4 regions of the Sulfobacillus sp. TH-112 genome follow, and region 3 is predicted to be linked to each of the others. Evidence: predicted binding sites of a transcription regulator. Region 3 holds the regulator's gene; each other region holds the start of a gene.
The links. Region 3 encodes HrcA, which represses chaperone genes, less so after heat shock. Its sites were predicted from a motif close to TGTTAGCACTCNNNNNNNNNGAGTGCTAACA; they were not measured.

Region 1: a site for HrcA is predicted at 1,864-1,894, ahead of ACOJWD_RS07005 (flagellar basal body-associated FliL family protein). Genes of this name have one in related genera too.
Region 2: a site for HrcA is predicted at 5,094-5,124, ahead of ACOJWD_RS05055 (Hsp20/alpha crystallin family protein). Genes of this name have one in related genera too.
Region 4: a site for HrcA is predicted at 3,992-4,022, ahead of ACOJWD_RS13595 (co-chaperone GroES). Genes of this name have one in related genera too.

The regions. Positions count from the first base shown of each region.
Region 1 covers NZ_JBYCKN010000108.1:11,953-17,702, reverse strand. Annotated here, with positions in the region: gene ACOJWD_RS07015 (flagellar hook-basal body protein) at 1-679, shown strand, start outside; gene ACOJWD_RS07010 (flagellar hook-basal body protein) at 709-1,479, shown strand; gene ACOJWD_RS07005 (flagellar basal body-associated FliL family protein) at 2,010-2,486, shown strand; gene ACOJWD_RS07000 (flagellar motor switch protein FliM) at 2,583-3,485, shown strand; gene fliN (flagellar motor switch protein FliN) at 3,489-3,920, shown strand; gene csrA (carbon storage regulator CsrA) at 3,856-4,119, opposite strand; gene fliW (flagellar assembly protein FliW) at 4,100-4,558, opposite strand; gene ACOJWD_RS06980 (flagellin N-terminal helical domain-containing protein) at 4,570-5,496, opposite strand; gene flgK (flagellar hook-associated protein FlgK) at 5,516-5,750, opposite strand, start outside.
Region 2 covers NZ_JBYCKN010000077.1:3,442-9,191, forward strand. Annotated here, with positions in the region: gene infC (translation initiation factor IF-3) at 1-73, opposite strand, end outside; gene thrS (threonine--tRNA ligase) at 482-2,377, opposite strand; gene ytxC (sporulation protein YtxC) at 2,643-3,488, opposite strand; gene ACOJWD_RS05050 (hypothetical protein) at 3,876-4,193, shown strand; gene ACOJWD_RS05055 (Hsp20/alpha crystallin family protein) at 4,439-4,888, opposite strand; tRNA gene ACOJWD_RS05060 (tRNA-Val) at 5,293-5,370, opposite strand; tRNA gene ACOJWD_RS05065 (tRNA-Cys) at 5,378-5,452, opposite strand; tRNA gene ACOJWD_RS05070 (tRNA-Gly) at 5,471-5,545, opposite strand; gene ACOJWD_RS05075 (3-hydroxyacyl-CoA dehydrogenase family protein) at 5,678-5,750, opposite strand, start outside.
Region 3 covers NZ_JBYCKN010000064.1:1,031-6,780, forward strand. Annotated here, with positions in the region: gene hemW (radical SAM family heme chaperone HemW) at 1-565, shown strand, start outside; gene hrcA (heat-inducible transcriptional repressor HrcA) at 672-1,679, shown strand; gene grpE (nucleotide exchange factor GrpE) at 1,700-2,260, shown strand; gene dnaJ (molecular chaperone DnaJ) at 2,275-3,408, shown strand; gene ACOJWD_RS04150 (50S ribosomal protein L11 methyltransferase) at 3,392-4,312, shown strand; gene ACOJWD_RS04155 (RsmE family RNA methyltransferase) at 4,293-4,976, shown strand; gene rpsU (30S ribosomal protein S21) at 5,295-5,471, shown strand; gene ACOJWD_RS04165 (GatB/YqeY domain-containing protein) at 5,484-5,750, shown strand, end outside.
Region 4 covers NZ_JBYCKN010000185.1:3,392-9,141, forward strand. Annotated here, with positions in the region: gene guaA (glutamine-hydrolyzing GMP synthase) at 1-253, opposite strand, end outside; gene hpt (hypoxanthine phosphoribosyltransferase) at 253-789, opposite strand; gene ACOJWD_RS13580 (MerR family transcriptional regulator) at 790-1,176, opposite strand; gene ACOJWD_RS13585 (hypothetical protein) at 1,348-1,836, opposite strand; gene groL (chaperonin GroEL) at 1,976-3,616, opposite strand; gene ACOJWD_RS13595 (co-chaperone GroES) at 3,665-3,967, opposite strand; gene ACOJWD_RS13600 (MogA/MoaB family molybdenum cofactor biosynthesis protein) at 4,102-4,608, opposite strand; gene moaC (cyclic pyranopterin monophosphate synthase MoaC) at 4,601-5,095, opposite strand; gene ACOJWD_RS13610 (polysaccharide deacetylase family protein) at 5,326-5,750, shown strand, end outside.

The DNA.
Region 1 (5,750 bases), on a different contig from region 3:
TCAGTCGCTCGGACTGATTGCCGGCAATATCGCGAACAGTCAGTCGGCGGGATATCTCGCGCAACAGGGCACGTTTACGGCGTTTCCTACCGGAAGCTTGGAGGATACCGGATCAGGCAAAGTACTGGGGCAAACCTCCAATGGTGTGGCGTTTAGTTCCAGCATTGCCACCGGGGGCGGTGGGGTCTCATCAACCACCAATCCGAATGACTTAGCCATTGTAGGACAAGGGTATTTTGTGGTGAGGACACCTCAGGGGTTAGCCTATACCCGGGATGGCCAATTTTCCGTGGACGGTAAGGGAAATTTAGTGACAGCTGAAGGAGACTTTGTCCTTAACCAGGCGGGAAAGCCCATTCAGTTGCAGTCCGGCCAGTCGTTTAGTGTTAGTCCGACAGGCGTCATTACGCAAGGGAATGCCACGATCGGTACCTTGGCACTGACGAATCTCTCGGCCACCGGCTTAGCCGCTCTAGGCAATAATCTCTATACTAGCCCGACTCGAACTCCATTCACGGGCCAAGTGATTCAGTCTTCCTTAAATACCTCGAATGTAAATGTCGAAAATTCTATGGTGGACATGATTGATGCTCAGTCTTGGTACCAGTCGCTGACCCAAGTGGTCAATGAAGAAAGTAAGCGCCTCGCCACGGCGGCCACGCTCGGGGAATTAACCTAGCATGAACCTCAATGAAGAAGGGGGATCATATGTTTAATGTTTTAGGAATTGGGGCGAATGGGCTTAATGCTCAAAATGATGTTCTTAATGCGGTGGCGGCTAACATTGCTAACGCCAATACGCCAGGTTATGGGAGTCGCGAAACGGCATTGGCCAGCACCGGAAACGCAGTGCAGCGTCAGCCGGGAGCCACCCTGTTGGGGCAAACGCTGAGTTCGGGTCTCGCGATGAATACCGGGGCGAGCCTGGTCTCCGATACGCCAACGTTTTCTCAGGGAATCCAGCCTACCAATAGTGCATCCAATATTGCGATTGACGGCAATGGGTTTTTTATGGTCTCGTCTCCGAATGGAATTTCTTATACGAGGGCAGGGTTGTTTCAAATTGATTCCGGGGGGGAACTGGTCCTTCCTGGAGGTGCCAAACTTTACCCGCCGGTGAATCTTCCCGTGGGTGAGAACTTCACCATTGCAGCGGATGGCGTGGTTACGGTGAGTGGCGTCAATGGTCCTCAGACGGTCGGTCAGGTCAAGATCGCCTCCATCCCCAATCCCCAAGGATTGGTGGCGCAAGGTAATAATCTTTATGGACTCTCAGCCAACTCTGGAACCCCAACGGTGACCGTTCCTGGTCAGGGTGGTACGGGTACCTTACAGTCATCAGCTGTGAATCAAAGTGGCACCAGCCTCGCCAGTAACATGGTGGATTTGGTCCAGGCGGAGACAGCATATAGCCTCAATGCCAAGGTGATATCTGTCGACCAGCAAGTGATTCAGTCCACCACAAACCTTCAGGCCTAGGAGATCTTTAGATCGTCTCGCAGGTGGGGAGTCGCGACTGAACAGATTGCTGGGGCTGTTGGTTGGGGAGACTTCTCCATATTAATGATCGGAAGCGGCCCGGCTTTCTACGCGGCTAAGACTAGGGAAAGATTCGAGCCAAGAGGGCGCATATAAGGGGTTCAAATATTTGATCTCGTCCAACACGGTTTGAGAGAGTGTGTGAGCATGGATGCGGCAGTCCTTGGCAGGAGAGCCTTGGGACCGAGATCCGAATCACCGGTGGCGACTAAGATATAGCGCCCGATGAGAGGGACTATGCACATCGGATGCAGTGGAATCTTCGACAATGGGTAATTCAGCGTCGGGGGCAGCGATCGCCTTAGTTTTGGAAGATATCTGAGGCGTCAGCACTTTTTGGCATGGAGTATTGGCGCAAGATCAAGACATGGATTCATTCCCTCACCGCCTGACTTTGAGTGTAGCGGAGCGGACGATGAACAATCAATTCTGAGCGGTACCACTGGGACGCTCTTGAAGAGGGGACTCATTTGAAGAAAATTCTTTTGTTTGTCATCATTTTTATCGTTGGTGCGGGGATCGGTGCGGGCGGTATTGTCTTTTTAGAACCGTCCCTCTTAAGTCATACGCCCGCACCGGTGATCGAGTCGACCCCCTTTTCGGCGAAGACAGCGGTCGCAGTAACGGAGTCTAGTATTGAAAGTAATTTGCAGGGAGACACGCACTACGTGAGTTTGGATTTAGAGTTTGAGGTCATGCCCGCCGCGTTGATTTCTGCCGGAGGCACGGTCGCTGGGGCCGCCGGGGGGTCGGGTACGGGCTCAGCCGAATTGGACGCGAAGATTCGCAATCAAATTATTGCGTTGGCGCGGTCGACCCCCTATAGTGAATTGACCAGTTCAGGTGGGTTGACCATATTCAAGGATCAGGTCTCCTATATTTTGCAATCGATTTTTGGGCCAGGCACCGTAGGGGGCATATACTTCTCTAACTTGCTCACGCAATAGGGAATTTGTTGTTGAGGAGAACAGGAGTTCTGGTCTCACGAGCCGAATATGGTCTCATTGATAGAACCGGATCTATAGCGCAAGAGGGGATGCCGCATGGGCTTAGTGCGAGATTATGAAGGCGTTCGAGCCTATGACTTTCAACGGTCACACCAGTTAAGTCGAGCTCAGCTCGACGCCGTGATGGCCACGATGACGATGTTTTGGCGGAACACCGCCAACTTTTTGTCATCGTATCTGCGAACGCCATTGCAGTTGCAGCACTTGTCAGTGGAGCAAGTGATGTATGAAGATATGATTCAAACCATCAAGGCCCCTACTGTATTGGGCATATTCACGAGTTCTCCCAATGTCGGTAACTCTCTATTTGAATGTTCACCGATTATTGCATTGGCTATGATTGATCGTGCCTTGGGAGGGCCGGGCGTGGGAGACTGGCCGGGCCGCCGCTTGACCCAGATCGAACAAAGCATCGTACGCCATTTGCTGAACCGCATGCTGCGTATTTATGCGGATGTCTGGAATCCGATGATGGCGATTGAACCGGTGGTGACCTCCATGGAACACAGTCCAGCATTTTCGCAAATTGCTGGTGAGGGGGACCTGGTTGTCGTGGCACGGCAGCAAGTCACCCTGGACGGGCACCGTGGTCAATTAACGATGGTTTGGCCATATACGAGCATTATGCCTCTGGCAGAAGCGAGCATCAAATTTCAACTCACCCGGGATGGATCGTTAGATAACGTGCAGGTCATGACCAAAGAGATGAAGCGCCACGTAGAAATGGCACCGATTCGAGCCGCGGTGGTGCTGGGTAAAACCGATATCACGGTATCGGAGTTCAGTCAACTGAAGGTCGGGGATGCGTTAGTCCTCAAGAATCGTTATGATCAACCGCTCACATTGCGTATGGGCAACCGCAATAAGTTCCAGGTATTGCCGGGAAAGAGTCGAGGACATTTAGCGGTGCGTGTGATATCACGAACGGGGGATGAATGAAATATGCCAAAGAAGGCCTCACGACTGACGGCTGAAGAGATTGAAGCGCTGGTGGATGCCTCGGACGAGGCCGACACCGAGGTGGACGAATCGGGCGTGGAAGTGAAGAAAGTGGAGTTTATGGAATTGGAAGATCCTGCCGCGCGCAGTAGTCTGCCGGATTCGGTCAACTTTGTGCTGGATGTGCCGATGACGGTCGAGGCGGTATTAGGCACGACTGACCTGACCGTCAAAGATGTACTGGAAATTGGCCCCGGATCGGTCATTGAGCTTGAGCGCGCCTATGGTGAACCGGTAGATTTGTTTCTCAATGGGCGGTTGGTCGCCCGTGGTGATGTCGTGATTATCGGCGAACAGTTTGGGGTAAAAATCACCGAGATTTTGGTGTCCGAGGCGGAAGTGGAGTCGTTGTCGGATTCTCCGCCAGTTTCGTGAGGGCATCAGGAGAAATGGCGTGTGAGGCTTCTTGGTTCTGAGCCTCTGCTTGGACAATTTCTTCACGCATAATGGTAATACTCTTCGGCGCCTCGATTCCCAATTTTACTTGGTCCCCTTGCACCGAGAGGACCACAATGCGGATTTCACCCTCGCCAATCAAGAGGGCTTCATTGACTTTACGGGTGAGTACCAGCATGACTGGGAGCCTCCGACGTTGTTCCCGAGGGCGAGAACAAGGGATATTGAAGCGAATACGGCAAGGATAGCACAAATTGCCCCCCATGGCGGGTTTGCCGATTAAAAATGAGGGGACTCTTGAGATTCATGCTGGGCGGTGCCCCCGTGCCAATGGTGCACAACACTAAAACGGCCCAGTCTTTCGGATCCCCGAGGGCATCCGGTAATTCGTGTACCGGTAATTGATAGTCTTTCACCCGTAATAGCGGATCAATACAAATGAAGGCCAAATCGACGGTACGGATTGACTGCAGATAGAGAAAGGGACTATCGGCTTGGTGCGGCAAAAGAACAAACTGCCGTTCCTGCGGGAATCCTAAAATTTCGTGATCGGCACGGAGAATATCCTGTGGGTGAATCTCGATAGAGCCGTGAAACCGTGTGTCTATTGTGCTCATGTTGTCCCTCTTTACGGATTAATGAAATTCAATAATGACAGTGAGAGAATTTGCGATCCGCTTTGCAAGGCGGCTTGATAGCTATCTTCTTCTTGGGCCAACTGGGTAGTGACTTGCGCCATATTCGCTCCCGACACACTAGCCACACTGGTGCTGAGGTCCGACGACGCATTTTGTAGCTGGGTTATGGAATCTTGTATGCGATTGAGGCGTCCTCCAATGAGGCCTTGGGCACTAGTAAGATTGGTATAGTCTTGCTGGATATTGCTCATCGCTGACTGAATAGAAGACGAGTTTCCCGACTGTAGCGCCGAGGACAGTGCGCCTAAGTCGTTATAGGCCGTTTCGAGATAATTGGTGCCAGAAGCTTGTCCTACTGACTCATAGCCCGTTAAATTCACCGTAATCGTTGTTCCGGCATTAATCGTGTAGGTTTGATTTTGGGATGCGGTAGCATTCCACGAGGAGAGCGTGGTGGGATAGGTGCCATCACTATTGGTGGGGACAGGGGGGGTCTCGTTGTCATACCCTCCAAACAAATAGCTGCCTTCATATTCCGTATTCAACATCTGTCCCAAATTAGTTTGATCCGACGTAATGCTTTGCGCCAGTTCATTCAGATCACTTTGATTGTTAGTGCTATTTTCAGCTTGGGTCCCCGTTTGGATCACTTGATCAAAGAGGCTAATCATATTAGTGAGAACGCCATTGGTCTGGTTGAGCGCGGCTTGTGCGCTATTAGCAGAAGTGGTGTATTGGCTCACCGCCGAGAGGCTGGTATTCAACGAAAGCGTGGTCTCTGCGGCAATGGGATTATTCTCAGGCACGCTGAAGGACTGGCCCGTTGACTCCTCTTGCTGCAAGGTTTGAATCTCCGACTCTTGGTTTTGAATGTTTTGTAATAAGGTGTTAGACAAAATGGTGGGCGTAATCTGCATGGAAAAGGACTCCTTTCAATTAGTTTACCGCTGCTAAGAGACTCGAAATGACAGACTGTTGGGTGGTGATCAGTTTCGCCGCAGCCTCATAACTTTGTTCTTCCTGAATCATGTCGATCGATTGCTGGTTCACATCCACCCCGGTCACTGATTGTAGCTCATTATTCAATGAGGTCAGCGTGTTTTGTCCATTCGTTTCGGAGTTGGTGGCATTTTGGCCGTCTAACCCCACTTGACCGACGAGTGATTCGTAG
Region 2 (5,750 bases), on a different contig from region 3:
ACTGTTCACCATCGTCACCGACTACGCGGACTTCCCGCACTCGGATCTCGTCATTAATCCGAAGATCTTTGATAATCGCGTCCCTCCTCGCTCAACCCAAACAAAAAAGACGAGTGGTAATAGTCATCACCCGTCAAAACAGAAGGCACCCTATCACGGTTACACTTCCTATCGAAACCCTTTTGGCCACGCCTGAGGGTGAGAAGTCAATCGCTTCTGCTTTGTTCGGAGTTCCTGCTCTTATGGTATCTTGATAGACGGTTCGAGTCAATAGGTCAGCATGGTCGTGAAGGCATCTCATCACGCTTGACACTCTTTGCGGTTCATGGCGTCCCTTCTAAATCATCGTCTCTTCCACCGCACGCACCAGGAGGTCGGAGACCATCAAGGATGTGAATGCGCCCCTTTACAGTGCATCTCGCAATCTTGTGTCTCCGCCTCATGTGACGCGTGTTCTGGCTCATGAGACCATTGGGAACTTCTAGACCCCCGGAATATTCGCTCGCTCGGCAATATCGTGAAGATACACCTCGAGGGACATCGCCCCTTGGTCTCCAGCCTCGCGGGTTCGCAGCGACACGGTCCCAGCCTCTTGGTCACGGCCTCCGACTACGAGCATGTCAGGAACTTTCGCCATCTGGGCCTCGCGGATTTTATAGCCAATTTTTTGGTTGCGATCATCCACTTCAACACGGATCGGCAGTTTCCTCAACTGCTGGGCAATGGTTTCGGCATACTCTTTCTGACCATCAGTAATCGGAAGAACGCGCACTTGAACTGGGGCTAACCACATCGGAAAAGCTCCCGCGTAGTGTTCCACTAATATCCCCAAAAACCGTTCAATGGAGCCCAGAATGGCGCGATGAATCATCACGGGCCGTTTCGGCTGACCATCGTGGTCAATATACTCCAATTCAAATTTCTCCGGGATTTGAAAGTCTAATTGCACGGTCGCACACTGCCAACGCCGGCCCAGACTATCGACCGCGTAGACATCTAATTTGGGACCGTAAAACGCACCGTCCTTCGGATTGACCTGATACTTGAGACCCCGCTCCTTCAGTATCGCTTCAAGCTCCATCTCAGCGCGATCCCAAAGCGCCAATTCGCCCATATAGTCATCGGGGCGTGTGGATAGCACCACTTCATAGGCCATGTCGAAGGTGCGATACACCACATCAACGAGGTCGAGCACCCCAAAGGTCTCGTCGCGGATTTGGTCTGGGCGCACAAATAAATGGGCATCATCCTGGTGAAAGCCCCGCACTCGCATCAACCCATGCAATGCCCCTGAGCGTTCATAACGTGAGAGCGGACTATATTCGGCTAGTCTCCAGGGCAGATCTCGATACGACCGTGTGCTCTCTTTAAAGAGCAACGCGTGTCCCGGACAATTCATCGGTTTCACACCTTGCAACTCGTCATCGCGCTCAATAAGAAAGAGGTCATCGCGATAATGGTCCCAGTGGCCTGATCGCTGCCACAGGCCGACACGATAAATCCAAGGCGTGGCGACTTCTTGATAGCCTCGCTGACTTTGCAATTGACGGGAAAAATTCTCTAACGTGCGATAGACCTGATGTCCCTTAGGATGCCAAAAAACAAAACCGGGAGCGTCTTCGCGAAAAGTGAATAAGTCTAGTTGGGCCCCGAGCTTTCTGTGATCCCGTAGTTTCGCCTCTTCAATTTGCGCCAAGTGATGCGTAAGAGACTCCTCATCAGGAAAAGAGGTCCCGTAAATGCGGGTCATCATGGGATTCTTTTCATCACCGCGCCAATAGGCCCCCGAGACCTGTGTCAGTTTCAATGCGCCAATGCGTCCCGTACTGGGCAAGTGAGGTCCGGAACATAGGTCGATAAACTCCCCCTGACGATAGGCCGAAATCACCGCGTCTTCAGGAATTCGAGCAATGATCTCTTGCTTGAACGACTCGCCCCGCTCGGCGAACAAGCTAACCGCTTCGTCTCGTGTCAGTTCCACACGCTCAATGGGGTAATCCTCTTTGACAATTTGCCTCATGGTGTTTTCGATTTTTGGCAAGTCACTCTCCGTTAATGGTTCAGGAAGCCAAACATCATAGTAGAACCCGTCCTCTAATGCCGGACCGGTTCCCAATTTCGCCTCTGGCCACAATCTCTTCATGGCGTGCGCGAGAAGATGCGCACTGGAGTGCCGAAAAACATGGCGGCCCGCACTGTCTTTAAAGTCAAGAAAGTGTAACTGCCCGCTAGTGGTGATTGGCCGACTGAGATCCATCGTTTGCCCATCAAGCCACAGCGCGAGGGCCCCCGCGGGAATCGCGGTCACATCCTGCAGATTCTGTCCATCATCTAGTTCAATAACCTGGTCTTCCATCTGAAGCTCCACTTTACTCATCTCTTCTACCCCCCAAAAATAAAAAAGCCCCTCGGTTTTGGGGGGACGGTATACACCGCGGTTCCACCACCCTTAAACCTGAGAGGTTCCACTCATCGCACGCGATATCGGGCGTACCCGCCGGCTTAGCTTAAAGGATTGCCAGAAACTCCAAGGTGGTCTAGCAGTCAAGTGCCTGAATCAGTTTGCAGCCCACGACTGATTCTCTCTAATGAGGATCTTCTGCTATCGTCCTCTTCATCGTCCCAACATATTGTTCTTTATACTAGAAACTTCGCCGGTCGCTGTCAAGCTGGCGCGAATAACACCGGCCACATCCAGGACAATTGAGTACACGATCGTCAAAAACCTCTTTTAACGTGTGCATTCCCTCCGGTAACAACTGACCCCGATGTAAGGTGATACGTTTGGGCGCTAAGGTCACCAAGGCACTAATCAACACATCATCGATGGGTTCTTTATGGTGGTCATTACCAGACAACATATCCCCCAAAAGATCATCCCCGAGGCGCTTTCCGGCAGGATCTTCAAAGAAAAATCGATCGCCCTCAAAACGCACGTGAATCCAGTCATGCTGTGTTCCTGCAACAGCCACTAATTGCTTTAAAAGCTTCACGAACTCTTGATATTCTTCCTCCATCAAAAACACATCAACAGCCCGATCAATGGCCTCTTCATACTCCGCCTGGATATCCGGCAAAAGAAATGTCCGAATCCCTTCCAACACCAACGTTGTATTCTCTTGCAAGAGTCCAAAAATAAGTGTTGTCGCTAAATCTAGTCGATCTTGATCGTGTTCGCGGTCCGAGTGCAAAATTTCTCCCACATCGCAGAGAATTTTTTCGGTCTCGTCCTCGCCAAAACTCCGATAACGACGATCCAACGTATCGAGTAACCAAATCCGCTCTGTACGCACCACAAGATATTCTGCCAATGCCCGTGCCATCGGCCAACTAATTTGCTCCCTCTCTTGGTCCTCACTACGAAATCGAAAGACCCGCTGCGATACCCCGGTATCTTCTATCCATTCACCGGCAATATTTTTAGCCAAAAACTCCGCTAATCCTTCAGAATTGACATCGCGTTTTGATATGACTGTCCATTGGACCACATAACCCCCACCTCTCTGCCAATTATATCCACGTTAGTATATGCAATTTGGCTTATGCTATTCTCCGCAATACGTCTGTGTGACCTCTCACATAGGCATCACTACGAAACTCATGGCCATCCCACTCTGTGTGTACGCGTCATAGAAAATCCAATGCCCTTGAGTAGTCAGCAACTAACCATGTCCTACCCAATCGCCGGGGTAGCGGATAGCGAGGGTGATCCCTGTCGACCAGTAGTGCCCCTATCGTGATTCCCTAGGAAGTGTGCTGTGCCGTCGACATTTTCATCAAAACCAGGTATCGTTGAAGAATCGACAACATGAGCCATAGCCATACAACAATCTTTCGAATATGGGCATATATGCAATCCACTGGAGGTTCGTAATATGGATAACAAAACGCTGAAACGGCATCTGATCAAACAATTGATACACCATCACGAAGGCACGGATACAGAGACACTCGTTAAGAAAACGGCAGAGAGCGCGGGAGTCGATGCCGCAATGCACCGCACGAACATTATCGACTGGCTCAATTGGCTCACGGTCACCGGACATGTTAAACACGACGGCGACACATTGAGCCCGACAGACGTGAGGAAAATGAGAGCCTTTCACGACCTCACCGAAATCGAAAGAGACGAAAGCGTAGCGCGGATAGATCCGACTTTGGTCGACTTTTACTATAATGACCTCAATCGGTAGGGATATCCCTCACAGGTCACCATCGAACATAATCATGTGATGTTGCAGCACTGCCGAATTCGATTTCAAAATTTACGGCGCGATTTTGCGATGGCTCGAGTCCCCAAGCGAAGCGGGGGCCCTGTGCCGACGCGATGGTACTATAGGAGCGGATACGTAAGTAATTCAGGCGCTTTATCGCTCCAAACAAAGTTCATAGACCAAAAAAGGCCGTCCCTTCGGGGGCAGCCTTTCTCATTTAATGTTTATTGGGCGGTAATAGGAATGGTTCGACCGGAAGCCTCCGTGCGTCGAGGTACCGTGATCGTGAGCACGCCGTTGTGGAGGCCTGCGGAAAGCTCATCAAGGTTCGCGTCTCTCGGTAGTCGAATTTCCCGATGCAGTCTCCCCACGTAGCGCTCACGAACATGAGAGGTTCTTCCTTCAGTGGACTCGAGCTTCGCATCAATGACCAGGGCCCCATCAACCTCTTGTACTGTAAGTCCTTGCGCAGGTACTCCCGGTACATCGACATGAAGATAGTAATGCTGGCTATCCTCTTCTAAATCCAACGCCGGACGCGACCACCGCGCGAGCGGCATCAACGAACTCCACGGGCGCTCTGGCCATACTTCATCCAATAATCGATTCACCTCATCTTGCCACTGAATCAGCGGATCTTGGGCCAATGTTCGTCGAACGGGTAATAGACTCATGATAGCTCCCTCCTGACTTTGACTATCTTTATCCTTCGTCTTTAATTTACAAGGAGAGGATAATCCTGTCAAGAGCGGGTCGCTAAATCTTCTTTGTGCACTGTAACCAATTTGGCGAGAAATTCGGGATGGTCGTTGTCAAATCATTAAGTCCGTTCTATGGTCTTTGGACCATCACCCGCATGGGAGTTGTTAAGCGCACAAATCTTGGGACTCGCACGTTCGAAATGCGATTAACCACTCGAATGACGCATCTGAGGCTATTAATCCACCTTCAACGACCGTGTGGAGTCGTGTTCCCTCGTATCGTATAGGTCTCCCCGTTCACTTAATGGCGGCGACGAGTTGGAGATCGGCCGGGATAAAAAAACATCCCCGCAAACCATGCGGGGTTTCAAATTTTATGGTGGGCGGTACAGGACTCGAACCTGTGAACCTCTCGCATGTCAAGCGAGCGCTCTAACCAACTGAGCTAACCACCCAAAAATATGGAGGCGACGCCCGGATTCGAACCGGGGCATAGGGGTTTTGCAGACCCCTGCCTTACCACTTGGCTACGTCGCCGTGGATAAGGCGATAAACTGGAGCGGAAGACGGGATTTGAACCCGCGACCCTCGCCTTGGCAAGGCGATGCTCTACCACTGAGCTACTTCCGCAAGAACACGAGTAATTATAGCAATCGACACTATGCGGGTCAAGATCAAATATCTGGTGCCGAGACATCCCAACGCCCGCATAGCCTCTCCTCATATCCTTTGCATAGCCTCTTTTGTACTATCAACCGAGACTTAATAGGAATAAAATCCTTTTTTGCTCTTACGCCCGAGATGTCCTGCTCGCACCAGTCGGCGCAGCACCAAC
Region 3 (5,750 bases):
ACGAGGAGAAAAGGTGCTGCCAGATAGTGAGATCGTGGCAGAAATGGCGGACTGGGCGGAACAACAATTGGCCGGTCAGGGATTATATTCTTATGAAATTTCGAACTATGCTCGCCCGGGCTATGAGTCGCGACATAATCGCCTCTATTGGCGACTTGAACCGTACGTGGCTCTTGGATCAGGAGCTCATGCCTATGCTCCGTTGCGACGGTGGTGGAATGTGCGCGGGGTAAGACGATATATGGATTTGGTCGAACAGCACATCGATCCCGAAGACGACCACGAAATGCTTACTTCCGCTGATGAGATGCGGGAATTTCTCTGGCTGGGGCTTCGCCAACGAGAGGGAGTGTCTCGGGAGCGATTTACAGCCCGATTTGAGGCCGACCTAAGAACGGTCTTTTTCAGCACTCTAAGAGACCTTAAACAGCGTCAATTAATCGTCGATGATGGTGAGCGGATCTTTCTCACCGACCGCGGCCGGGATGTGGCCAATGTGGTGGCTCGAGCGCTAGTCGATGCTCCTATTGAGGAAGTGAGAGAGGGAAGTGAGAGAGGGAAATGAGTGAGCGGATTCTTGACAGCTAAATCGCGTGGGTGCTATCGTTTTTGGAGAGCTGTTTAGCACTCCAATACTGAGAGTGCTAAATGTTGGGTCGGGAGGTGTTGCTATGGATGGCCGAAAAAGGCGGGTGCTCGAAGCACTCATTGATGATTATATCGCTACCGCAGAGCCGGTGGGTTCAAGAACCTTGGCTCGCAAGTATTCTCTTGGTGTTAGCCCAGCCACCATCCGTAACGAAATGGCTGATCTTGAGGAACTGGGATTTCTTGAACAACCTCATACCTCGGCGGGGCGGGTTCCCTCTGATAAGGGATATCGATATTATGTGGATGAAATCATGAAGCTGTCTCCGTTAGAGGAGGGAGAACGCGATCTGATTCGCCATCATTACGCGGTACGGGTGCGAGAATTGCACTGGTTTATTCACCAAACCGCCCGACTGGTATCAGAGTTGACACAGTACCCATCATTGGTGGTGGCACCCCCCGCAGATGAAGCCTGGTTGCGTGACTTGAGCTTTGTCTCGCTGGGGCATCATACGGTGTTAATGGTGTTGAGAACCAATACCGAAATGGTCCAAAATCAAACCTTTTCGGTTCCAGAGGAGCTCGATATTCAGCAACTTTCGCAGTTGGCCGAGGAATTCACTGATCAGTTTCGGGGAGTTGCCATCGAGGATCTCAAGGCTCGCATTTTGGATCCGCTGAAAGGAGATAGTAAGCGGTATCCGGGACTGTGGGATCTGGCATTGAAATGGGTGATGGGGCGTGATGGGGATGACGACAAGGTGAGTTTGGCGGGCCCGCTTAACATCCTCAATTATCCCGAGTTTCATGATGTAGAAAAAGTGCGGCGGGTGCTAGGATTTCTTGAGCGTGAAACCGCTATCGAGTTAGTGAACCGGCGCGTACACGAAGGCGTTCAGGTGGTGATTGGTCGAGAATCGGCTTTGGTCGATATTCAAGATTGCAGTGTTGTTTCGGCCACCTATCGGGTTGGCTCGAGCGTGGTTGGGCACCTAATGGTTCTAGGTCCTCGACGGATGCAATATGGTCGGGTGATGAGTGTCGTGGAAGCCGTGTCGGAGGAACTGACACGGGTATTACAAGGGTAATCTGGCGGGGGGATAACGGCATGCGCGAAGAAGAAAAGGAACAATATGTACCTGAGGACGACACGGTTTTGGAGGAAGAAACGAACGAGACAGGTTCAGAAGCTGTCGACAAAGAGTCCGACGTAGACTGGGAAGACTTAGCGCGGTCTCGATATGATCAGTTAATTCGTTTGCAGGCAGACTTTGATAATTTTCGCCGGCGTATGGACCGCGATCGCGAAGACATCCAAGGACGGGTCGCGGAGCAACTGCTGGGGGACCTTTTGCCGGTCTATGATAACTTAGAGCGGGCACTGCAGTTTATGCCACATGAAGGTGACGCCAAGGCCTGGCGTGTGGGTCTGGAGATGACCCAGAAGGGATTTATCGATGCCCTGCAGCGCTTGGGCGTCACGCCGATTGAGGCGCTGGGACAACTCTTTGATCCGAGATTCCACGAGGCCGTTCAAAGAGTCGAGAGTGCGGAACCGGAGGGCACCATTGTCCAGGAATTGCAGCGCGGTTTTATGTGGAATAACCGGGTCCTGCGAGCCAGTATGGTCCAAGTGTCGAATGGGGAACCGTCGGCAGAGCAGAGTTAGGAGGGAGAAGAGGCATGCCGAAACGGGATTACTATGAAGTACTGGGCGTCAGTCAAGGCGCTTCACCCGAAGAGATTAAGCGGGCCTTTCGTAAATTGGCGGCTCAATACCATCCGGATGCTAATCCCGGTAATGCGGAGGCGGAAGAGCGATTTAAGGAACTGAACGAAGCGTATCAGACGTTGTCCAATCCCGAGAAGCGAGCACGCTACGATCAGTTTGGTGATTCCGCCAATGATCCCGGGTTCGCGGGAGGAGCCGGATTCGGAGGATTCGGTGGCGGTGGTTTCGGGGATATCTTTGACATGTTTTTTGGAGGGCAAGGGCAAGGGGCAAATCGACGTAATGGACCGGAACGTGGTCCAGACCTGCGTTATGATCTGACGGTGACCTTAGAGAATGTCATGTCCGGTGTGGACAAAGAGATTAAGGTGTTGCGGGAAGAAACCTGTTCGCGATGCCATGGAAACCAGGCAGAGCCGGGAACTCGAATTGAAACCTGTCCCGATTGTCGTGGACGTGGCGAGGTCGAGCGCATTTCGGATAGCTTTTTGGGGCGAATACGCCGTATTGAAGCTTGTAATCGATGCCGAGGTACCGGTCGCCTCATTCCTAATCCATGTAAGACCTGTGCCGGGCACGGTGTCGTGCGGGCGGAAAAACGGTTAACGGTGAAAGTACCTGCCGGTGTTGACGACTCGACTCGCCTTCGGGTTCAAGGGGAAGGCGCGGCGGGGCGGCGCGGCGGTGGGCCCGGAGATCTGATTGTATTTATCCATGTTGCGGCTGATGAGCGTGTAAGGCGCGACGGTGACGACTTGTGGATTGACCAGCCCATTGGGTTTGCTCAGGCCACGATAGGTGCTGAAATTGAGGTCGAGGGGTTAGCCGGCATGCGGGAGACGGTGCATATCCCGGCAGGGACAGATACCGATACCGTGTTTCGCATTGCTCGATCGGGATTGCCGCGGCTAGGATCGTCAAGTATTAAAGGTAGTCTCAATGTGCGTGTGGTGGTCCAAGTGCCAAAACATCTTAATGTCAAGGAACGTGAAATTTTACGGATGTGGGCCGAAGTGCGTGGAGAAGAGGTCTTGCCGGAGGATAAAGGGATATTACGTAAGGTCAAAGATGCCCTGGGCAGGTAATGAAGGGGTGGACCCGTGGTATGTTGTTGTGACCTGGACGCCTACGCAAGAAGATCTGGGTGAGGCGATGGACTTTGCTTACCGTTTTCCGGTTGTCGGCCTTGAATACGATGATGGTCTCCCCTCTGAGGCCCCTTTTACCGATATCCCGTTGGAGTCGGGGGTGCCGTATGTTCGGATCTATGTGAGCGAACAGCAGTATGCGGACATCGGCAAAGAGGTGGATGAGTATTGTCGCCAACGCAGTTGGCCCGTCGACGTTCGCCGTATCCATAGCCAGGACTGGGCCAATGCTTGGAAAGCGTATTATGTGCCTCAATGGTTTTCTTCCGACTATGTCGTGGTGCCGTCATGGGTTTCGCCCTCTCCCGTCGATGCTCACCACACCATTTGGCTCGATCCAGGAATGGCGTTTGGAACCGGAACGCACGCCACGACGAGAATGTGTGTCAATGCGCTCATTAATTTGGGCCCTCTTCAGGGGAAGAGGGTGCTCGATTTAGGAGCGGGGTCGGGCATATTGAGCCTCATCGCCGCCCGTCGTGGTGCCAAAGAGGTCGTGGCCGTAGAACCGGATGTCATGGCCCGGGAGGCTCTCGAACAAAACGTGTTAGGGAACCAAGAACCGCGTATTGCTATTGTGGAAGGAACCCTGGAAGATGTGCCCGAAACCCCCTTTGATGTATTGTGCTTAAATCTCATATGGGAAATTATTGATAGTGAATGGGAGCGAATTCAACGTTATGTGGCTCATGAGGCGATTTTATTGCTTTCTGGCGTGTTGCCGGAACGAGAGCAAGATATTCGACGTCTCATCGCCGCGGCAAGATGGCAACTAGTGAGTGTTGAACAAGAAGAAGGGTGGCTCTTGGCGGTGGTGAAAAATGGTTCGGATTGCACTTGATGTTTGTGTGAAGCCAGGGGACATGCTACCTCTTAACCAGCAGGATTGGCACTACTTAACGCATGTCATGCGACGACGGGTCGGAGATGACGTAGAGGTGCTGACCCCGAGTGGGGAGGTTTGGCTCGCCGTGATCGTGGCCAATGAGCGTCTACAGTGTCAGGATCTCAAGACCGCGATCTCGCGACCCAAACGAGAGATCACTCTTTGTCAGGCAATCTTGAAAGGTGATCATTTTTCAGACGTTGTGGAACGAGCGACCGAAGCCGGAGTGAGACACTTCATTCCTGTGATCAGTGAACGGACCATTGTCCGGGATGTGTCGCCAAAGAAACTGGAGCGTTGGAGGCATATTGCCAAAGAGGCCAGCGAGCAAAGCCGGCAGCCATTTGTGCCCGATGTCGCTGAGCCACAATGGTTGTCCGCGTTAACCTTACCGTCTCCATCAGCAGTATATGCACTGGATCCCGAGGCGCCTGAGATGCAGCAATGGCTGGCAGAGAATGCTTTTTCAGTCTTTTTGGTCGCTGGCCCCGAAGGGGGCATGACGCGGAGTGAATATGATCGGCTCTATACCATGGGAGCTCATGCCATGTCTCTCGGACCGCGTATTTATCGGGCGGAAAATGCGGGAGCATTTGCCACGGTGCTGTTATTGCAATAACAGATTGCCACATTTGGTCAACACTGCTAGGTTCGTCGATCTCCCCCTCGGTCATCCTACCGTCAGGGAGGTCGAGGCAATTGGGTAAAGTAATCGAACTCAAATTTTGTGATATTTGTCATAAACCTGTCGTAAAACGAGAGACCTCGTCGCTGACCGCTGGGTTTTTAGAGAGCACTCTGTGTAAGGAGTGTTTAACCAAATATGGACATTTGTACCGTCCTTGGTAGGACGATCTAGGTTTGACACTGTTTCCACCGAACCCGTATAATAAACTGAATAGACCCCAACCCGAGTGGGTGGAGGGGAGGGAGATCAATGTCAGAGGTTAAGGTGGGCAAGAACGAGAGCCTCGAGAGTGCTCTGCGCCGCTTTAAGCGTCAAATTCAGAAGGCCGGCGTTTTGTCTGAAGCAAGACGTCATGAGCACTACGAAAAGCCCAGCGTGCGCCGGAAGAAGAAATCCGAGGCGGCTCGCAAAAAGAAAACCAAATGAGGTACGCCAAGTATGTCTCTAAGAGAACAACTGAATGAAGACCTCAAAAACGCCATGCGGGCCAAAGATGTTGCCCGCATGTCTGTTATTCGTTCTATAAAGGCTGCCATATTGCAGGCAGAAACACGGGGCGAACGCACCACGTTGGATGATGATGGGGTTCTTCAAGTGATTGTAAAAGAAGTGAAGGAACGTCAGGAATCCCGCTCGGAGTTTGAACGCGGCAATCGGCCTGACTTAGTGGAAAAAGTGGAGGCTGAGTTGACAATTTTAGAAACA
Region 4 (5,750 bases), on a different contig from region 3:
GCATCCCATAACAAATTCCTAAAATCGGGATATTTAAGTGAAAAACCTCGGGATCCATTGACGGTGCGTCGGAGGAAAACACACTCGCCGGTCCGCCCGAAAGAATAATCGCTTGAGGATGTCTCTCCATAATCCGACTACACGGCGTGTCCCCCGGCAATACTTCGCAGAAGACTTCAGCTTCGCGGACCCGGCGGGCAATCAATTGGTTATATTGTGCTCCGAAGTCCAGCACGATGACAGTATTCGCCATTAGCTTCGTATCACCCGACACACGTCCGGAAGATTGCGGTACCGCTCTTCGACGTCCAGTCCGTATCCCACCACAAATTCATCGGGGATCTCAAACCCTTTATAGTGGACCGGTACCGCTACTTGGCGCCGACCCACCTTGTCCAATAATGAACAAATCTTCACCGACATCGCTCCTCGCGACTTCACATGGCCATAGATATAGTTGAGGGTCAGCCCAGTATCCACGATATCTTCCACCACAATGACATGTTTCCCATCTAAGCTGTAGTCCAAATCCTTCACGATGCGGACCACTCCTGACGACTTGGTGGACATGCCGTAGGACGAGACCGCCATAAAGTCCACCGCCACAGGTAAATCAATATGTCGTGCAAGATCGGCCACAAAAACAAAGGACCCTTTTAAGATCCCAACGAGAACGACCTCTTTATTTACGTAATCTTGCGTAATCCGCTTTCCGATCATCTCGACTCGGGATTGAATATCGTTTGCCGAAATCAGGACTTCTAGGCGTTCACCGGGTGCACTCTGCACTCATTCATTCTCCTCTCCATCGTCATCGCGGGTCAGCCGCCGCATAATCGCCGCACGATCCTTCAATGGATACAAGGAGCCGTGCCGCGGACGCTCCCCATAGGCAATGCGTTTCCCTTCAAAATAACTATCAGCATCGCGTTCCACATCTTCTATTGGCTCAGATAGTCGAGTTCGCACTGCCTTCAATGAGAGTCCCGATTCTAATAAGCGCTTAATTTCAATCAACCGCTCAATATCTCGCAATGAATATAACCGCTGATTCCCTTCGCTGCGGCGTGGAGAGATAAATTGCAGACTCTCATAGTAGCGAATGCGACGTTCGGTGAGTCCGGTACGACTCTTAACATCGCCAATAGGATATAATCCAACATCGCCCTCTCGCATTCTCGACGGCTCCCTTATGCGTCTTCTTGTTCTCTCATATTACCGGATTTTGATTACCCGCCACAACTCTTCTCGCAAAATAGAGAAGAAGCCCCCAAAAGGCTCCTCCGACTTCTCCTCTACCTTCCACACGGGCGTAGGCTGGGCTTTGTCCGTGCCACAAACGCCCCCCTATTTCGCCTCATCAACCCTTCCAAACGCACGTTCAGCCACCATGCGTTCTAAGCGGGCAATCTCTTGATGCGCTTGGCCAAGCTTATAGGACAATTCTTGCATTTGCAATTGCTGCCGATCCATCCGTTCATAGCGTCCGCGCATTTCTTGAGTCAACACTTGGACGAGATCTTTTAACATCACGTGTTGTGACTCCATAATGTCAAAAATTTCTGTCCCCGCATTCCGCACCGGAAGCATGCCAGGAGATTCCATCAGCCGTTTCTGACGATGAGGGACACTCATGGGAGTGCGTGATGCCAAGTCGGCCAATTCCCGGTACTCCGGGCGCCCACACGATTCCAAATCCTCTGTTCGAATGACATATGGACGACCCGCCACGCCCCTTTTGCGCGCTGCCGCGAGCCGTCCCGATCGCACGTCCTCTCGCATGGTGGTTGCCAATTCAGGAGCTAATTGTATTAATTGAGCTAACATCACTTCCATCTACCGTTCCTCCTATCAGACAATCATCGTTCCTCATCCATTATCCCCATCATTTGACAATTCCATTCAGTCTATTAGAAACAACGAAATCCATAAAAAAAGAGGAGCCCGAAAGCTCCTCTCTTGGTCGGCAAGACCACTACATCATCATGTCGCCCATGCCGCCCATTCCACCCATGCCACCAGCACCAGCCGGCATCGGGTCCTTCTTCTCGGGCTTGTCGGCCACCAATGCTTCCGTGGTCAGCAACATCGCCGCAATCGAGGCTGCATTTTGCAAGGTCGAACGCGTAACCTTGGCAGGATCCACAATACCGCTTTGCACCATGTCGACCACTTTGTTGTTGGCCGCGTCGTAACCGTGCGCTGCTTTCTCTTTCTTAATCATCTCTACGATGACTGAACCTTCAAGACCGGCATTGTGGGCAATTTGACGCACTGGCTCTTCCAGAGCCCGTCGCACAATCGCCGCACCGATTTTCTCGTCGCCCTCAAGTTTGAGTTCAGCGAGAGTGGGAATAGCGCGCAATAGCGCAGTTCCACCGCCAGGAACAATGCCCTCTTCGACCGCTGCGCGGGTTGCGGAGAGTGCGTCTTCGATGCGCAGCTTCTTCTCTTTCAGTTCCACTTCGGTCGCTGCACCCACTTGGATGACAGCCACACCACCGGAGAGTTTCGCGAGCCGCTCTTGCAGCTTCTCTTTGTCATAATCTGAGGTGGTGTCCTCAATTTGCTTCTTAATGACCTGAATGCGCTTTTTGATGTCGTCGTCCGCACCATGGCCATCGACAATGGTGGTTTCCTCTTTAGCAATCTTCACTTGACGTGCTTGCCCAAGCATATCCGGGGTCACGTTTTCAAGCTTCAAGCCGAGGTCCTCAGAGATCACCTGTCCGCCGGTCAAAATGGCAATGTCTTCAAGCATGGCCTTGCGTCGGTCACCAAATCCCGGAGCTTTTACCGCTACCGCGGTCAAGGTGCCACGCAGCTTGTTCACGACCAACGTCGCCAAGGCTTCTCCGTCGACATCTTCGGCAATGATGACTAAGGGTTTCCCGCGCTGTACGATCTTCTCTAGTACTGGCAACAGGTCCTGAATGGCCGAGATTTTACGGTCCGTAATGAGGATATAGGGGTCACTCAACACCGCTTCCATCTTTTCGGTGTCGGTCACCATGTATGGCGAAATGTAACCACGGTCAAACAGCATACCTTCCACTGTTTCTAATGTGGTACCAGTGGTTTTGGACTCTTCCACCGTGATGACGCCATCAGCGCCAACCTTCTCCATGGCCTCCGCAATCAATCGGCCAATTTCACCGTCGTTGGCGGAAATCGACGCCACTTGCGTAATGGCTTCTTTGCCCTCGATGGGTTTAGCAATCTTGCGTACTTCTTCAACGGCAGTGTTGACCGCAATTTCAATCCCGCGCCGAATCCCCATCGGATTCGCACCGGCTGTGACATTCTTCAATCCTTCATGAATCATGGCCTGCGCGAGTACTGTGGCGGTGGTTGTTCCGTCTCCGGCCACATCCTGAGTCTTCGTGGCTACTTCCTTCACCAGCTGGGCACCCATCGACTCGAATGGATCTTCAAGCTCAATTTCGCGGGCAATCGTGACACCGTCATTGGTAATTAACGGCGCGCCAAACTTCTTTTCAAGAACCACATTGCGACCCTTCGGTCCCAAGGTCACCTTGACTGCATTGGCTAATTTGTCCACTCCACGCTCTAGGGCGCGACGGGCTTCTTCGTCATAAATAATCTGCTTGGCCATCGAATTTGTTCCTCCTCTTGAGCATCTTCGTTTCTCTTAAGCGCTATGTTAGTGCACCACTGAGGCAGTGGCAAAAACCGCTAAGACGTCAGCTTCACGCAACAACAGGTAATCCGCATCATCAATCCGCACCTTAAGACCGGCATCTGCGGAATACAAGACGGCATCACCGACCGCCACTTCCATGGCGGCACGTGCACCGTTCTCTAACAGTCGGCCACTGCCGACGGCTACGACCTCGGCGCGCTGCCACTTGTCATGAGCCGTGTCAGGCAGGACAATTCCAGCCACGGTTTTTTCTTCAGCGATGACTTTCACCACGATATGGTCGCTTAACGGACGAATTTCCACGGGTATCCCTCCCTCATTGTTCGTTGTTAGCACTCAATCGTGTCGAGTGCCAACAGATTCCATAAGCGATAATAGCGAATCTCTGGGCATACGTCAAATACTTTCCGTAAAAGGAGGCGATCTCCATAATTGTTTTAATGTTGTTGCGAATCTCCACTTGAGTGCTGGGTGTCACCGTGAATCAGCCTCACTAAGTGTGGAATAACCGGTGCCACTACGGGCCAAATTTGCTCTATCGCTTGGGGGGAGCCAGGAAAGTTGATGATTAGGGTATGTTCTGCCACCCCGACGCGTCCTCGTGAAATCATGCCAAATGGCGTATAGCGAAGAGACTCTGCCCGCATCGCTTCCGCCATCCCCGGAATGTCGCGGGTGATTATCCGTCCGGTGACTTCCGGCATCACATCCCGTGGGCCCAGTCCTGTACCACCAGTACTGGCAATAACGTGAATCCCTTGACGCACCCAAACCCACAATTGCTTTTCTAAAGCAACCGCGTCATCTGGAAGAATTCGATAATCGTCGATGACTCCAAGAGACCCTAAAAGGGTTTTCAGTTTCTCACCCGACACATCTTCCCGCTCGCCATGATACGCCCCATCACTACTGGTTAATACCGCTGCTCGTATGTCCTCATCCATGCACGTCATCCTCCCTTTGGAACACGCCTGAGCGCCCGCCAGACTTCGCCATTAGTTTTACCTCGGTCATGACCATCGCTCGATCTTGTGCCTTGAGCATGTCATATAGGGTCAGAAGTGCCGCACTGACGCCCGTTAGGGCCTCCATTTCTACCCCCGTCCTGCCCACGGTACTGACCTCGACTGACACGACTAGTGCTTTCTCTTCGATGACAATGTCGACGGACACCCCCGTCACCGGAATCGGATGGGCGAGTGGAATCCATTCACTGGTCCGTTTAACCCCTAAGATGGCCGCGACCCGGGCCACCGCCAGCACATCTCCTTTGGCGGTAGTTCCTGCCCGGATGCTCTCCACCACCTCAGGAGTGGTCTCGAGTCGTCCCATCGCGCGCGCTCGCCGATCGCTCTCATCTTTCCCTCCGACTGACACCATATGGACTTCGCCACGCACATTTAAGTGAGGAAACTTTTGATCGGCACTCACCCTAAGATCCCTCTTTCCCTAGATTTTACTTTTGACCTTTGGTCACTACCGCGACCTCATATTCATGCACGGCACGCCCAAAATCAACAACCAACGTATGCCCTGCTAATAGCGCTATCGCGTGCCGAATCAGGCTACCATCGCAGTATCTCGCTTACCAATATCCTCTCATATCGTGTAACCAATGGACATACTCATTAGTCATAGCTCTTGTCCAAAGGTGGGATATGATGACAACGCATCGATGGTGGGAAGTGATAGTGGTGGTCCTTATGGTAGGATTCTTCCTCGTGAGGCTTGATTCCCCGCTACACGCTAATTCTCTGACACCCGCGGCGTCCATGAATACCCCGCGGGTGATAGCCCTCACCTTTGATGATGGGCCGTCTCCGGTCTACACCCCGGAAATCTTAGCCCTCTTGACCCGCTATCAAGCGCACGCCACTTTTTTTGTCTTAGGCAGTGAAGTGGCCCAGTGGCCAAATATTGCCCGAGACATCATTAAACAAGGATCGGTCATTGCGAATCATGGCTATAGGCATGTCAATTACTTTCGCGTTGGCACAGACGGGGTGTATCAAGACGCCCAGCGCAGTGCGGCATTACTAAAAAAGGAGCACATTCCCATGGTCCCTTTCTATCGCCCGCCTTATGG